DNA from 4 places in the Bradyrhizobium sp. I71 genome. Region 4 is predicted to be linked to each of the others. Evidence: riboswitches for the same ligand, from Rfam matches in the RefSeq annotation. Region 4 holds a riboswitch; each other region holds the start of a gene.
The links. A riboswitch is a leader RNA that binds a small molecule or an ion and turns the genes downstream of it on or off. The one in region 4 is predicted to bind cobalamin.

Region 1 (3,206 bases), 1.5 Mb from region 4:
TCGCGCAGGGCGTGTCGGCCTATCCGCAAGCCGTGACGATTGCGATGATGGCGAATTTTGCCTCCGGCGGCGCGGCAATCTCGGTGCTGGCGCGCGAGCTGGGTTCGAGCCTGGAGGTGGTCGACGCCGGCACGCTGGCCCGGGAGCAGATGGCGGGCGTCGTCACCGACAAGCCGCGCAACGGCACGCGCGACTTCAGCGTCGAGGCTGCGCTGACGCCCGCGGACCTCGCCTTTGCCTTCGAGGCCGGCCAGCGTGCGGTGGTGCGCGCCGAGGCCGGTCGGCCAGATCTCCTGATCCTCGGCGAGATGGGCATCGGCAACACCACGACATCCGCGGCGATCGCGGCGAGCCTGCTTGGTGTGAGCGCCGCGGAGATCGCGGGCAGCGGCACCGGCGTCGATGCGGCCGGCCGCGCGCACAAGGCACGGGTGATCGATGCGGCGATCGCCCGCCACGGCGTCGCCGGAGCGTCGGTCGAGCAGATCCTGTGCGCCGTCGGCGGCCTCGAGATCGCGGCGATCTCAGGCGCGATCATTGCGGCCGCGCAAGCCCGCATTCCGGTGTTGATCGACGGCTTCATCGTGTCCGTCGCGGCGCTGGCGGCGGCGCGTCTCAATCCGTCCTGCCAGCCGTTCCAGCTCGCCTCGCATCAATCGGCGGAGCAGGGGCATCGGCTGGTGCTGCGCGCGCTGAACGTGCAGCCGCTGATCAGCCTCGATCTCAGGCTCGGGGAGGGATCGGGGGCGGCCATCGCGCTGCCGCTGGTCCGCGCGGCCTGCGCGCTTCACAACGGTATGACGACCTTCGCGCAGGCCAACGTGCCGGATCGCCAGGCCTGATGCGGCTCAAGCCACGCGCTGGTTGACGGAGACGACACGCCAGCCCGCCGCGAGCCGGTCGATCCGGGTCAGCGACAGCGGATCGATCACGAAGCGCAAGGCGGCTTGCGGCGTCAGGTCCAGTGCAATGCAGAGCGCGGCGCGGATGGTGCCGGAATGCACGACGAGCGTTGCCGATCCGGCCCCGATCCGCGACAGTCCCAGCCGGACGCGGGCGATCTGATCCGCAAAGCTTTCGCCGTTCGGCGGCCGTCCGTGCGCCGGATCGTGCCAGAACTGCGCGTAAGTCTCGCCACCGGTCGCGGCGAGCTCGTCATGCCGGCGGCCGGTCCAGTCGCCGAAATCCTGCTCGCGGAATTCGCTGACCAATTCCGGTTCGAACCCCAGTGCGCGCGCGGTCTCGACGGTGCGCCGCGACGGGCTGGCATAGCTGGTGGCATCCGGCGGCAAATGCCGCCGCAGAGCCGCCAACGCTGCGTGATCGCCGAGATCCGCCCGCGCATCAGTAGCATGGATCGTCCCCGCCACGCCCTCGACGGTCGCATGCCGTACCAGCCAGAGGAAGGTCTCGCCTTCCATGCTCATCTCCAGGGAAGTTGGTCGCTGTGGCCACAACGCCGCAACTGGCGCATTGACTCTGTCATGATGGTAATCCTAGATGATCGCGACGGTTTCCCCGAGAGGGAATGAAAAGGGAATGCGGTGCGGGGAAACTTGTCCCCAATGCCGCGGCTGCCCCCGCAACTGTAAGCGGTGAATCCTTCGTCAGAAGCCACTGGGTCCTCGGTCCCGGGAAGGCGACGAAGCGGTCACGACCCGCGAGCCAGGAGACCTGCCGTCAGCCGTGGTCACACGCGAAGATGTCGGTCGGGGAGTACAGACATTCGGCTTCATCGGACGGCCCGAAAGGCCAACAGATGAGACCTCGTTCGCTGTGACGTGCCACTGACGTCATACCGAGGTTTCGTATCGTGTCTTCCATCTGTATCTTACGGCCGAGCCGCTTCCTGCTCGCCTCCGCTACGCTCACGTCGTTTGTCATCGCTGATATCCCTGCCGCCCTGGCGCAGCAGGTCCGCGAACCCCTGCCGCCGGTCGAGGTCTCGCCTGCCGAAACCGGCAGGCAAGCCAAGCCGGCCGGCCGTGAAGCGCAGCGCGCGCGCCGTGCAGCCGCGCGCCGGCCAGCGACCGCATCGGCTCCGCCCAAGCCGAGCGCGCCGGCTGCGACAGCGCAGACGCCGCTCAACAGCAATGTGGTGGCCGAAAGCGCCTCGCGGCTCGGCCTGACGGTGCGCGAAACGCCGGCGACGGTCGAGGTAATCTCGGCCGAGACCATGCGCGAGCAGGGTTATCGGACGGTCTCGGAGGTGGCGCAGGGTGCCGTCGGCGTCACCTCCGGCGATAATCCGGCCGAGCCCGCGGCGTTCTCCATGCGTGGCTTCACCAACAGCCAGATCAATACGCTCTACAACGGCATCAAGATCGGCCCGCAGAACATGACCTCGCGGATCACCGACACCGCCAATCTGCAGGCCGTGGAGTTTCTCAAAGGCCCGGCCTCGCTGATGTCAGGTGAGGGTGCCGCCGGCGGCGCCATCAACTTCGTCACCAAGCAGCCCCACACCGGACCGATCCGCAACGAAGCCGAGTTCTCCTGGGACTCGCTCAACTCATTCCGCGCGCATTACGGCTCGGGCGGCAGCACCAATGTGCAGGGCCTCGACTATCGCTTCGACATCAGCCGCTCCGCCCTCAACGGTTTTGCCGACGACACCAACATCAAGACGTTCGGCACGTCCGGCCAGCTCGACTACCGCATCTCCGATAGTCTCAAGATCTGGGGCGCGCTCGAGTACCGCGAGGACCGCTCCAAGGCCTATTGGGGCGCGCCGCTGGTGCCGGTCGCTTTCAGCGGCTCGCATGCAACGACGGGGATCGTCTCCGGCAATTACGTCTCGAACTACAACGGGACCAATCTCGGTGCCGTCACCATCGACGACCGCACCTTCAACACCAACTACAACGTCCTTGATAACCGCAACGTCGCCCAGGAAGTGTGGCTGCGCGGCGGCTTCGAGCTGAAATTGGCGCCTGACCTGACGCTGAAGAGCCAGGCCTATGGCTATGGCGCAGAGCGGAGCTGGTTCAACAACGAGATCGAGGCGTTCAATTCCACCACGAACCTGGTCGATCGCGAGCGCTTCTATGTCGCGCACAGCCAGCGCCAGGTCGGCAACATCACCGATTTGATCTGGGACACGAATATCGCAGGCTTCGACAACCGGCTGGTCACGACCTTGTCGACAAGCTATCTCGATTTCGTCAGGCCGGGCGCGGCAAACTTTCCAGGCGATTCCGTTTCGC
Region 2 (3,206 bases), 2.9 Mb from region 4:
TCGTCACTCCGAAAGCTATTGCCAAAACCTCCAAAGGCCCGGCGGCCGCTTCGGAGGCGAAAGACCGGCCGCATCGCGCACCGTGCCGGCGCGCATAGATGCAGATTTTGGCGGACACGACCACCACCACTGATGCCGATCCTGCATGCTTTCATGTGAGGCCGATCAATGTCGAGAATTATTGGGACCGGAGCGCGACAACGCCGTTGCGTCAATTCGTCGGTCCAATCGACACGCGCTCGCATCCTCGCGGCATGATTTGCCCGAGCTGTGCTTCGCTTCGCACCCTTTCAAGGAAAGGGCGCAGGGAAGGCCGGGCACCGGCTGGCACCCATAAGACCCCTGCGCTGAACGAATGCACACGCAATTGCACAGGGGAGACACAGGGCAGCCGAAACCAGGCCTTCCCTGCGCGATGGTTTGACGGCCTATGCCGCGCTCTCCCCGGAGCCGAATTCCTTCTGGCCTCCGTCACCTCCGCGAAATGCACGCTACCCGCGCCGGTTGACGCGAGTGACGCGTTCGCCGAGGCTTGACCGTAGCAACGACGGCCAGGACCACACGGTTTCGCCGTACGCAGGCGATCCTGCGCCGCCAAGAGGCTTCGCAAGACAATGAGCGCCGTTCGTCTTCGCAGGAAGCGACATGCTCACGAGGTTCATCTCGCCCTGCACGCGCAAGCTCCGCCTTTAACGCCGCCCGCGTCCACCGCAACTCCCAGCCCGCGCTCGAAACGACGTACGACCGCCCCTTAGGTGGGTTGGGATGGGCGAGACATACGACAAATCCGAATTTCGGTAAAGTGGAATATTTTCGCGGGAAGGGATTGACAGGGACCCGGGCTGTTTTGCCCGACGACCATCGAGCGATGCGCGCGTCGGCCTGTCACCGTGCAACGCGCTGACCTGCATCGCGAGACAGCCAGTTGACAGCGCTTTGCAAAAAAACCTAGGGTGACTGCGACGGTTCTCCTTCGGGAGATCAATAGGGAATGCGGTGCGGGGATCCCCCAATGCCGTGGCTGCCCCCGCAACTGTAAGCGGTGAGCCTTCGCCAAACGCCACTGAGCCCACCGGCTTGGGAAGGCGGCGACAGGCAACGACCCGCGAGCCAGGAGACCTGCCGTCAGTCGTGGTCACACGCGAGCACATTGGGCGGGGTGTCCTGGTGAGTGTGGAGCTGCCTTTCTTTTGAGGCGGCGACAAGCTGCGTTCGCGGTGACGTGCCACGTTATCGCGAGTCCTGTTGATGACCTCCCAGACGATTTTCGCGCCACGGCATCGCCGTGTGTTGTTCCTTTCAGTTGCATTCTCCTGCTTCGTTTTGTCGACCGATGGCTGGGCACAGTCCGAAAGGCTAGGCCAAACACTCGACCCTGTGGTGGTGCAATCGCCGGCAAGGCCGCCGAACGCTCGCAGCACCCGCCACAGCAGCGATGCAACACGCGCCGCGCGCTCACGCCAGCAACCAACCATATCGGCCGACGCGCGCGCTCCGGCGGTTAACCCGGCAGGTCCCGTGCTCGCCGCACCGACGCTCAACCTGACCGGTGCAAGCACGGCCGGCAGCCGCCTCGGCCTGACGCGGCTGCAGACGCCGGCCAGTGTGGAGGTGATTTCAGCCGAGACCATCGCCGAACGCGGCCAGCAGAACATCCTGGACGCTGTGACGCAAAATGCGACCGGCTTCACGGCGAGCCCGGCACCTGGCAATGGCGGGGTCTCGTTCAACACCCGCGGCTTTACGGGCCTTGGTTCCGTCATGACGCTGTACGACGGCACGCAGCTCTATATCGGCGCCGGGACGGTGACCTTTCCGTTCGACACATGGTCGACCGAGCGCATCGAAGTGCTGCGCGGCCCTGCGTCGGTGATGTATGGCGCGGGCGCGGTCGGCGGCGCCATCAACATCGTTTCGAAACTGCCGCTGTGGGTTCCTCGCAACCAGGCGGAGGTCTCGCTGGACAGCAACATGACGCGGCGAATCGCCGTGGATAGCGGTGGTCCAGTTAGCAAGGACGTCGCCTATCGGATCACCGCCACCGGCAACATGTCGGACGGATGGGTTGATCGTGACAACACCTCGAACGTCGCGCTTCACGCCGTGGTCCAGATCAGGCAGAACGAAGACGTTACCTGGACGCTGTCTACGGACTACGGTGACCGAAATCCCTCACGCTACTTCGGCACGCCGCTGATCAACGGCATGCTCAATGAATCTCTCCGGTTCAAGAACTACAACGTCAGCGACAGCCACATCCGATACCAGGATAGCTGGAACCAGGCGAAGACCGAATGGCAGGTCGCCGATGGCATCTCGATCCAGAACACGCTGTACTATCTGAACTCCAAGCGGCACTGGAAGGACGTCGAAAGCTACGCCTATAATCCTGCCACCGGCCTCATCAACCGAAGCAGCTATATCGAGATTTTTCACGACCAGCAGCAGGTCGGCAATCGCATGGATGCGAAATTTCGTGGACATGTCTTCGGCATGGCCAACGAGTTCCTGGCAGGCTTTGACGTCAACAGCATCAATTTTACCCATACCAACAACTCTCCCTATGGCGGCTCGTCGTCGGTCAACCCTTACAGCTTCGTTCCAGGGGTATTTAGCAGCCCGAACCCGACAGTTCCCGGTTTCGGCAGCGTGACCAACCAATACGCGTTGTTCGCCGAGAACAGGCTGTCGGTCACCGAGCAACTGTCGTTGATTGCCGGTATCCGACAGGATGAACCGACAATCACTCGGACTGACTACGCCACGCCCACAAACAGCTTCGAAAAATCGTTCTCCTCAACAACCTGGCGCGCCGGCGCGGTCTATGCACCCATCAAGGACCTCGCATTCTATGGCCAGTATGCCACTGCGGTCGATCCGGTCGGAGGGCTGATCTCACTGTCCTCCGCAAACAAGAATTTCGATCTGGCTACCGGCCGACAGATCGAGATTGGCGTCAAGCAATCGTTCTGGGGCGGCCGCGGTGAATGGACTCTGGCCGGCTACGAGATCGTGAAAAATAATCTGCTGGCGCGCGATCCCAACATTCCTTCGCTGACCGTCCAGGTCGGCCAGCAATCATCGCGCGGCGTCGAAGCATCGGTCGGATTCCTGCTCGACTATGGCTGGCGAATCGATGCCAACATCGCGTTCCTGCGCGCGAAGTATGACGACTTCGTGCAATCGGTTGGCGGCGTAGCCGTAAA
Region 3 (3,206 bases), 1.5 Mb from region 4:
GTGATCGCCGGCGAAGATGATGATCGGCACCCGCAAGGCGCGCGGCTCTTCGGTCGCCTGCAAGCCCGCAAGCTCGATCGCGAGCTGCTCGAGCCGGCCGAGCGCGCCGGTCGGCTTGGTCAGCTGCGCCTGCCGCGCGATCGCCGCATCGCGATGATGTGCGGAGATCTCGGGGCATTTCCGGTGGACCCATTCGGGGAGCATGCTGCCTCGCTTACGCCCTGCGCTTGAGAAGATAGCTGTCCATGATCCAGCCGTGCCGCTCGCGCGCTTCCTGCCGCGCGATCACGATGTGCGGACCGACCTCGGCCAGCGCGCCGGACATGATGATCTGATCGGGCATGCCGAGATAGGCGCCCCACCAGATATGCAGACGCTCCGGATCGAGCGACTGGAACGCCGTGCCGCCGTCGAGCATCACCACCACGGTATCGACACCTTGCGGCCAGCCGCCTTCGCGCAAGCGCCGCCCCGTCGTGACCAAGAACGGCTCGCCGATGTCGTTGAGCGGCAGCGCATGCGCCGCACACAGCGCCTGGATCGAGGTAATGCCGGGCACGACTTCGATCGCCGGCAACGGATTCAATCGCCGTGCAATGCGCAGCGAGGAGTCGTAGAGCGACGGATCGCCCCAGATCAAGAGCGCAACCTTGCCCTCACCATCGAGATGCCTCGCGATCGTCTGCGACCAGGTCGCGGCAACCGCATCGTGCCAATCGTCTACGCCCTTGCGGTAGTCGGCCTCACCGGCGTCGCGCACGGGAAGGTCGAATTCGGCGATGGCTGTCTTGTCACTGGTGAGCAAGTCCGCGCAGATCGTTCGCCGGAGATCGGCGAGATCGGACTTCGCAGCCCCCTTGCGTGGGATCAGGACGAGATCGGCCGCGTTGATGGCAGCGATCGCGGCGCGCGTGAGCTGCTCGGGATCGCCGCAACCGATGCCTATCAGGGAGAGCGTGAGCATCGCGAGCGCGACGGGCGGCAATCAAGGCCGCCCTTTCGCTTGTCTCTCAGGCGCCGCTGTGCAGGCGCGGAGTGACGAGGCCGGGCGCGGTGACGCCACGCAGCGACTTCGCCAGCGCCAGCACTGCGAGGTCTGCCAGCGGCTCGATCACGATGACCAGCGCGTAGGAGGCCGCGAAGGTCGCGATGTTGGCGAGGTTGCTCATGGCAAAACCGGAGCCGTAGAGCGCCCAGAACGCCACCCAGGCGACAACACCCGCTTGATAAGTCGTCGACAGCGCCAGCGCCTGACCGTACTTCAGATCGACATAGGCGGTGTTGCGCGAAATGATGCGCGTGGCGATGGCCTGGATCGCGAGCAGCGGCACCAGCAGCGTGGTGACGTTCATGCCGTATTGCGGCAGGTCGGCGGGCTCGAACAACAGCCCCTGGAGCAGCAGGCCGAAAGCGAGGCCGAAGGCGGCGGGCGCAGCACCAAAGAGCAGGAACAAGGTCGAGCCGAGGATGAAGTGCACTTCGGAGACGCCGACCGGGAAGTGCGGCAGGACCTGGAAGAAGGTGAAGACGAGGCCCGTGGTGGCGAGCGTGCGCGCGGCGAACGAGCCGACGCCCTGCGTGCGGACGGTTTCGGCCGCCAGCTTCAGCGCAACGCCGCCTGCGGCGATGCCGGTTGCGTAACTCAATACGAGCTTGGCGCCCGTGACGATTCCCGGTTCGATATGCATGGCTCAGATCCTTCCTGCCGTCACACCCGACGGCCTTGGCCTCAAAACGTGCAGGGCCGGTCTCCTGGCTCGCGGTTCACTGGGTTCTCCGGCCTTCCCGGACCTTGCGGCCCAGTGGCTGATCGGAGCCCCTCACCGCTTACAGTCGCGGGGGCGGCTGGGGTTTTGGGCGCCGCAACTTGGTCCGCCCATCCCCATTCCCGATTATGCTCCGGCGCTTTGCGCCGCGTCGAGCACCTTGCCTCTCCTGTGTGCCCCTTTCGCCGAGCCTGCGTCAAGGGGCGAGGCGCGGCCAAGACAATCATGACGGATAATCCCCCGCCAGCGCACCGAACAGGATCACGGCGGCGGTGGAAGCGGCACCGCCGCGGGCAAGCTGCTCGGCAAGCTCGGCAATCGTGGTGCGGACCAGCCGCTCGTCGGGTCGGCCCAGGGATTCGGCGAACAGCGCCGGGGTCTCCGCGGCGAGGCCGTGCGCGATCAATTTTGCGGCAAGCGCCGGAAAGGTGCGCCGGCCCATATAGACCACGGTCGTGGCCTCGGGATCGGCCAGCGCCGCCCAGTTCAGGTTGGACGGCAGCTCGCCGCTGACATCGGCCCCCGTGATGAACTGCACCCGGCGGGAGGTATGCCGACGGGTCAGGGGAATGCCGGCCTGGGCGGCGGCGGCGCAGGCCGCAGTGACGCCGGGAACGATCTCATAGCCGATGCCGGCTTCGCGCAGCGTCTCCAGCTCCTCCTCGAGCCGGCCGAAAATGCCGGCATCGCCGGACTTGAGCCGCACCACGCGCGCGCCCGTCGCGGCATAGTCCACCAGGAGACGGTTGACGTGGTGCTGCTTGGTCGAGGGCCGCCCTGCCCGCTTTCCCACCGCGACGAGATTGGCGCCGGGCCGGGCGAGATCCAGAATCGCGCCGGAGGCGAGGTCGTCATAGAGCACGACGTCGGCCTCGCGCAGCCGCGCAGCGCCCCTCACCGTGAGCAACTCGGGATCGCCGGGTCCGGCGGAAATGAACGACACGAATCCTTTCACCGGTCCTCCGCGATCAGATGAAAGAATGTACCGGTGGCGTGGCCGCGCCGCGAGCCGGTTTCGGCCATGGCGGCGCCCGTCGCATCGTGCACGACCGCCAGCGGCGCGTCCGGCTGCGCGACGATCGTCGAATAGTGGAACTCGTGACCGCGCAGGCGTGCACCGGGCTGATGCCCCGGCATCGGCGCAGCCAGTTCGGCGAGACGATAGCCCAGATGCATGCGGCGTTTGGCAAAGCTGGTCTCGAGGCCGAGCAGGCCCGTCATCTCATGGCGGAGCCCGTCGGCATCGGTGAGGCTTGTGCCCAGAACCATATAGCCTCCGCACTCGCCGTGGACCGGCCGTGTCTCGGCGAAGGCGCGCAGGCCGCTCCGAAAGCGCGCATTGGCCGCGAGCTTGCCGGCGTGCAGTTCGGGATAGCCGCCAGGAAGCCAGCAGACGTCGGCGCTCGCGTCAGGCGTTTCATCGGCAAGCGGCGAGAATGT
Region 4 (3,206 bases):
GTGAGGCCCGCACTCGCGGCGTAGCGCGACACCAGCGGCACGTCGTTGCCCGCCCAGACGCCTTCGCGGAAGACGGCCCGTGTATAGGCCATGCCGGAGCGCACCAGCAGGGCGTCGTTGATGCGATAGGAGACGCTGGTCTCCGAGCCGTAGCGGCGGGTCGGATCCAGATTGGTGTTGTAGAACAGGATCGGATTGAAATGGATCTCGTTGGCGAGGTCCATCAGATAGAGGCTGCTCTGCATCTGCAGTCCGCCTCCTCTGATGCGCAGCCCACCCTCGATGTCCTGCGAGGTCTGGGTCTTGAGCTGGAACGTCTGCGGGAGCGGATTGAAGAACGGGTCGAATGAAGGGCCCGACGACACCCGCTCGTCGACATCAGGCGTGCGGAAGGCGCGCGCAACCCGGCCGAACAGCGCGACGGTGTCATTGAGGCGATGCTCCGCACCGAGGTGCAGCGCATATTGCGTCTCGTCGCTCCCGAGCGGGAGCGCGCCGATGTCGGCGTTGAACGGAGCCGCCGGGTCGAAATTGTCACGCGCCGAGAGATTGGTGTTCTGCACCCGGGCGCCGTAGGAGATATCGGTCGCTGGCGCGACGCCGAGCGTGTGCTGGACATAGCCCGCAACCGTCCGCTGCCTGAGATCGTAATTGTGCCAGGGAGCGAGACCCTGGCCGGCGCCGCGGTTCTGCTGAAAGCTCGCATCGTAGTAGTCGACGCCGGTCAGCAGCTGCGACGGCATTCCGAGCAGAAGGCTCTTCACGCTGAGCCGCGGCGTGATCGACCATGTCGCAAGGTCAGCATCGACATAGGTCGACGTGAAGAAAGCCGGGACCGGCGCCGGGCTCGAGAAGAACGCACTCTGCTGCTTCTTGTCGCGCACGCCGCCGTCGACGATGAGATCGACGCCGTTGACAAGGGTTTTCGTGAAGCCCGCGGTCGCGCCAAAACCCTGCTGATTGGCGTAGTTGAAGGGCGTGCTGGTCCCTCGCCGGCTGGTCGCGAGCTCGTCGACGCCGATGGAGGGATCGACGGTACGGCCGCCCGGCAGTCGCAGCTCCTGATTGTCAGCGGTGACGGTCAGGAAGGCGGTCAGGCCCGGCGTCGTGTAGTTCAGATTGCCGACGCCATTCTCCTGGGAGTAGCGATTGTTGTCGCGATAGCCGTCGGTCCTGACGGCATTGCCGTAGAACGAGGTCGACCACGGACCGGAATTGATCGCGGCCGAGACGTTGCCGAGCCTGGTATTGAACGAGCCGAAACCGGCCTCGATGCGCGCGGTCACGGGCGGGCCGCCGACGCCGTTCTTGGTGACGATGTTGATGACGCCGCCGACCGCATTGTCGCCATACAGCACCGCACCGGAATTGCCGCGCGTGATCTCGATGCGCTCGATGGCATTGAGCGGGATGGTGGAGAGGTCCACCTGCGCCATATCGATGTCGTTCAGCCGCCGTCCGTTGACCAGCACCAGCGTGTTGGCCGTGGCGAAGGCACCGAAGCCGCGGAGGTCGACACTGGTCTTGGCACCGATCTGGCCGCCATAGAACGTCGTGATCTGGGCGCCCGGCACTTGCGTCGCGATGATCTCGGCCAGCGTCTGCGACGGCGCATGAGCGATGTCCGCAGCCGTAATGACGGTCGTAGCCGCGCCGACGATACCGCCATTGCCGGCGGCGGCCTCGTTGCCCGAGCCGGACGAGCCGGTCCCACTCCGCGCCCCGTCCGGCGCCGCTCGGCGCCGCCCCGCCTCGCCATCGCCGATCGCCCTGGCACGCGTACGGTTCTGATCGTCGGATCTGGTCACTTCGACCGGCGGCAGCTGCTCGGCGACGGACTGCTGGGCGTGGGCGATGGAGAGATCGAGCGAATACAGCGAAACAGCCGCAACGATGCCGGCGCGGCAGCGCCTGGCGGCAGTGACAATACGGGACACAATTATAACCTCGGCATGACGTCAGTGGCACGTCACAGCGAACGAGGCCTTACGGCGGAGCGATCGATGGCTCCGGCAAAGCTAATGTCTGTACTCCCCGACCGACATCTTCGCGTGTGACCACGGCTGACGGCAGGTCTCCTGGCTCGCGGGTCGTTACCTCTGCGTCGCCTTCCCAGGACCGAGATTCCCAGTGGCATAGGACGAGAGATTCACCGCTTACAGTTGCGGGGGCAGCCATGGCATTGAGAAGATCCCGACCATGGGACATCTCGCACCACGTTCCCTTTTGATCTCCATGAGGAGAACCGTCAGCGGCCAATCTACGGGGCGTCCAGGCCGGGAGTCAATCGACCGCTGGCATCTTGGCGCAGACGCGATCGGCCGGCTCCACAACGAATCGAGCAATGCCCTGCGCCGCCTACGTTCGCCCCCGCGGGCGCTGGGCCTGAGCCCAGGCGACAGCGACATCCCGCGGCGGAGCGTCGAGGCGCTTGATCGGCGTCAGTTCGCCGGACGCCGAGACGATCGCGGTCTCTTCGCGCCGGCAGCGCGTGCAGACGAAACGGACCTCATGCGGGGATGCCGACCAGCTTGAACGTTTCACGTTGGCGGCCATCGGCCAGGCATCGCAATGCGAGCACGATACCAGGAACCGGCCAGGATCGAGCATACCCATTCCATTGGACTCCGCGTCCTGCCCACTGCTTCCAATGACTATCCTATGTGAATCGTTCCGGTGCCTCGGCACCGTCAACGCCACGTTCGCTGGACGCCTGCGCGCTGCTCGCCGTTCCCACGAGACCTCCGGCGTTGTCGATTTCAAGGCTTGCGAATTTCATCCGATGTCCCCCTGCTCCGACCAACCCTATCAGGTCGAGACGGCGAGGACGATGGGGAGCCGCGCCTCGCAAGGCAGAAGGTAATCCGTTCAGCGAGCCCCCTTGAGGGTGCAGGATGTCGTGCAGGTGACCGTGGTGCCGCGATCGCACGATCTGCAGGCGTTGACGCACTGGTTCATGTCGCGTGGATTGTAGCTGCTGTAGTTTCGTATCGGACAGCTCGGCGTCGTCGAGCCGGTGATGTCCCGCTCCTGGTCGCAGGCCGCCGTCATGAGCGCGAATATGATCACGGCAACGAGGCGCATGGGACTTGCCCTGTCAGGCACAGCACGATGACACTCGCGAGGTGCGCTGCATTGCAACGAACCCCGGCCTTCCCACCACGAGCCACCGCCGATCGGCGATGCCCGCGTGCTGCGAGAATGCG

Region 1: it holds a riboswitch for cobalamin, as region 4 does, so the genes downstream of both, FJV43_RS30135 (TonB-dependent receptor) here and FJV43_RS36870 (TonB-dependent receptor) in region 4, are expected to answer to the same signal.
Region 2: it holds a riboswitch for cobalamin, as region 4 does, so the genes downstream of both, FJV43_RS23495 (TonB-dependent siderophore receptor) here and FJV43_RS36870 (TonB-dependent receptor) in region 4, are expected to answer to the same signal.
Region 3: it holds a riboswitch for cobalamin, as region 4 does, so the genes downstream of both, FJV43_RS30115 (energy-coupling factor ABC transporter permease) here and FJV43_RS36870 (TonB-dependent receptor) in region 4, are expected to answer to the same signal.

The regions. Positions count from the first base shown of each region.
Region 1 is NZ_CP059398.1:6,301,335-6,304,540, forward strand. Features, by position in the region: gene cobT (nicotinate-nucleotide--dimethylbenzimidazole phosphoribosyltransferase) at 1-842, shown strand, start outside; gene FJV43_RS30130 (histidine phosphatase family protein) at 849-1,421, opposite strand; cobalamin riboswitch at 1,494-1,697, shown strand; gene FJV43_RS30135 (TonB-dependent receptor) at 1,814-3,206, shown strand, end outside.
Region 2 is NZ_CP059398.1:4,859,392-4,862,597, reverse strand. Features, by position in the region: cobalamin riboswitch at 947-1,142, shown strand; gene FJV43_RS23495 (TonB-dependent siderophore receptor) at 1,249-3,206, shown strand, end outside.
Region 3 is NZ_CP059398.1:6,298,122-6,301,327, reverse strand. Features, by position in the region: gene cobT (nicotinate-nucleotide--dimethylbenzimidazole phosphoribosyltransferase) at 1-204, opposite strand, end outside; gene cobF (precorrin-6A synthase (deacetylating)) at 215-964, opposite strand; gene FJV43_RS30115 (energy-coupling factor ABC transporter permease) at 1,011-1,688, opposite strand; cobalamin riboswitch at 1,725-1,944, opposite strand; gene cobA (uroporphyrinogen-III C-methyltransferase) at 1,990-2,721, opposite strand; gene FJV43_RS30105 (cobyrinate a,c-diamide synthase) at 2,718-3,206, opposite strand, start outside.
Region 4 is NZ_CP059398.1:7,773,914-7,777,119, forward strand. Features, by position in the region: gene FJV43_RS36870 (TonB-dependent receptor) at 1-1,937, opposite strand, end outside; cobalamin riboswitch at 2,051-2,265, opposite strand; gene FJV43_RS36875 (hypothetical protein) at 2,359-2,616, opposite strand; gene FJV43_RS36880 (hypothetical protein) at 2,869-3,084, opposite strand.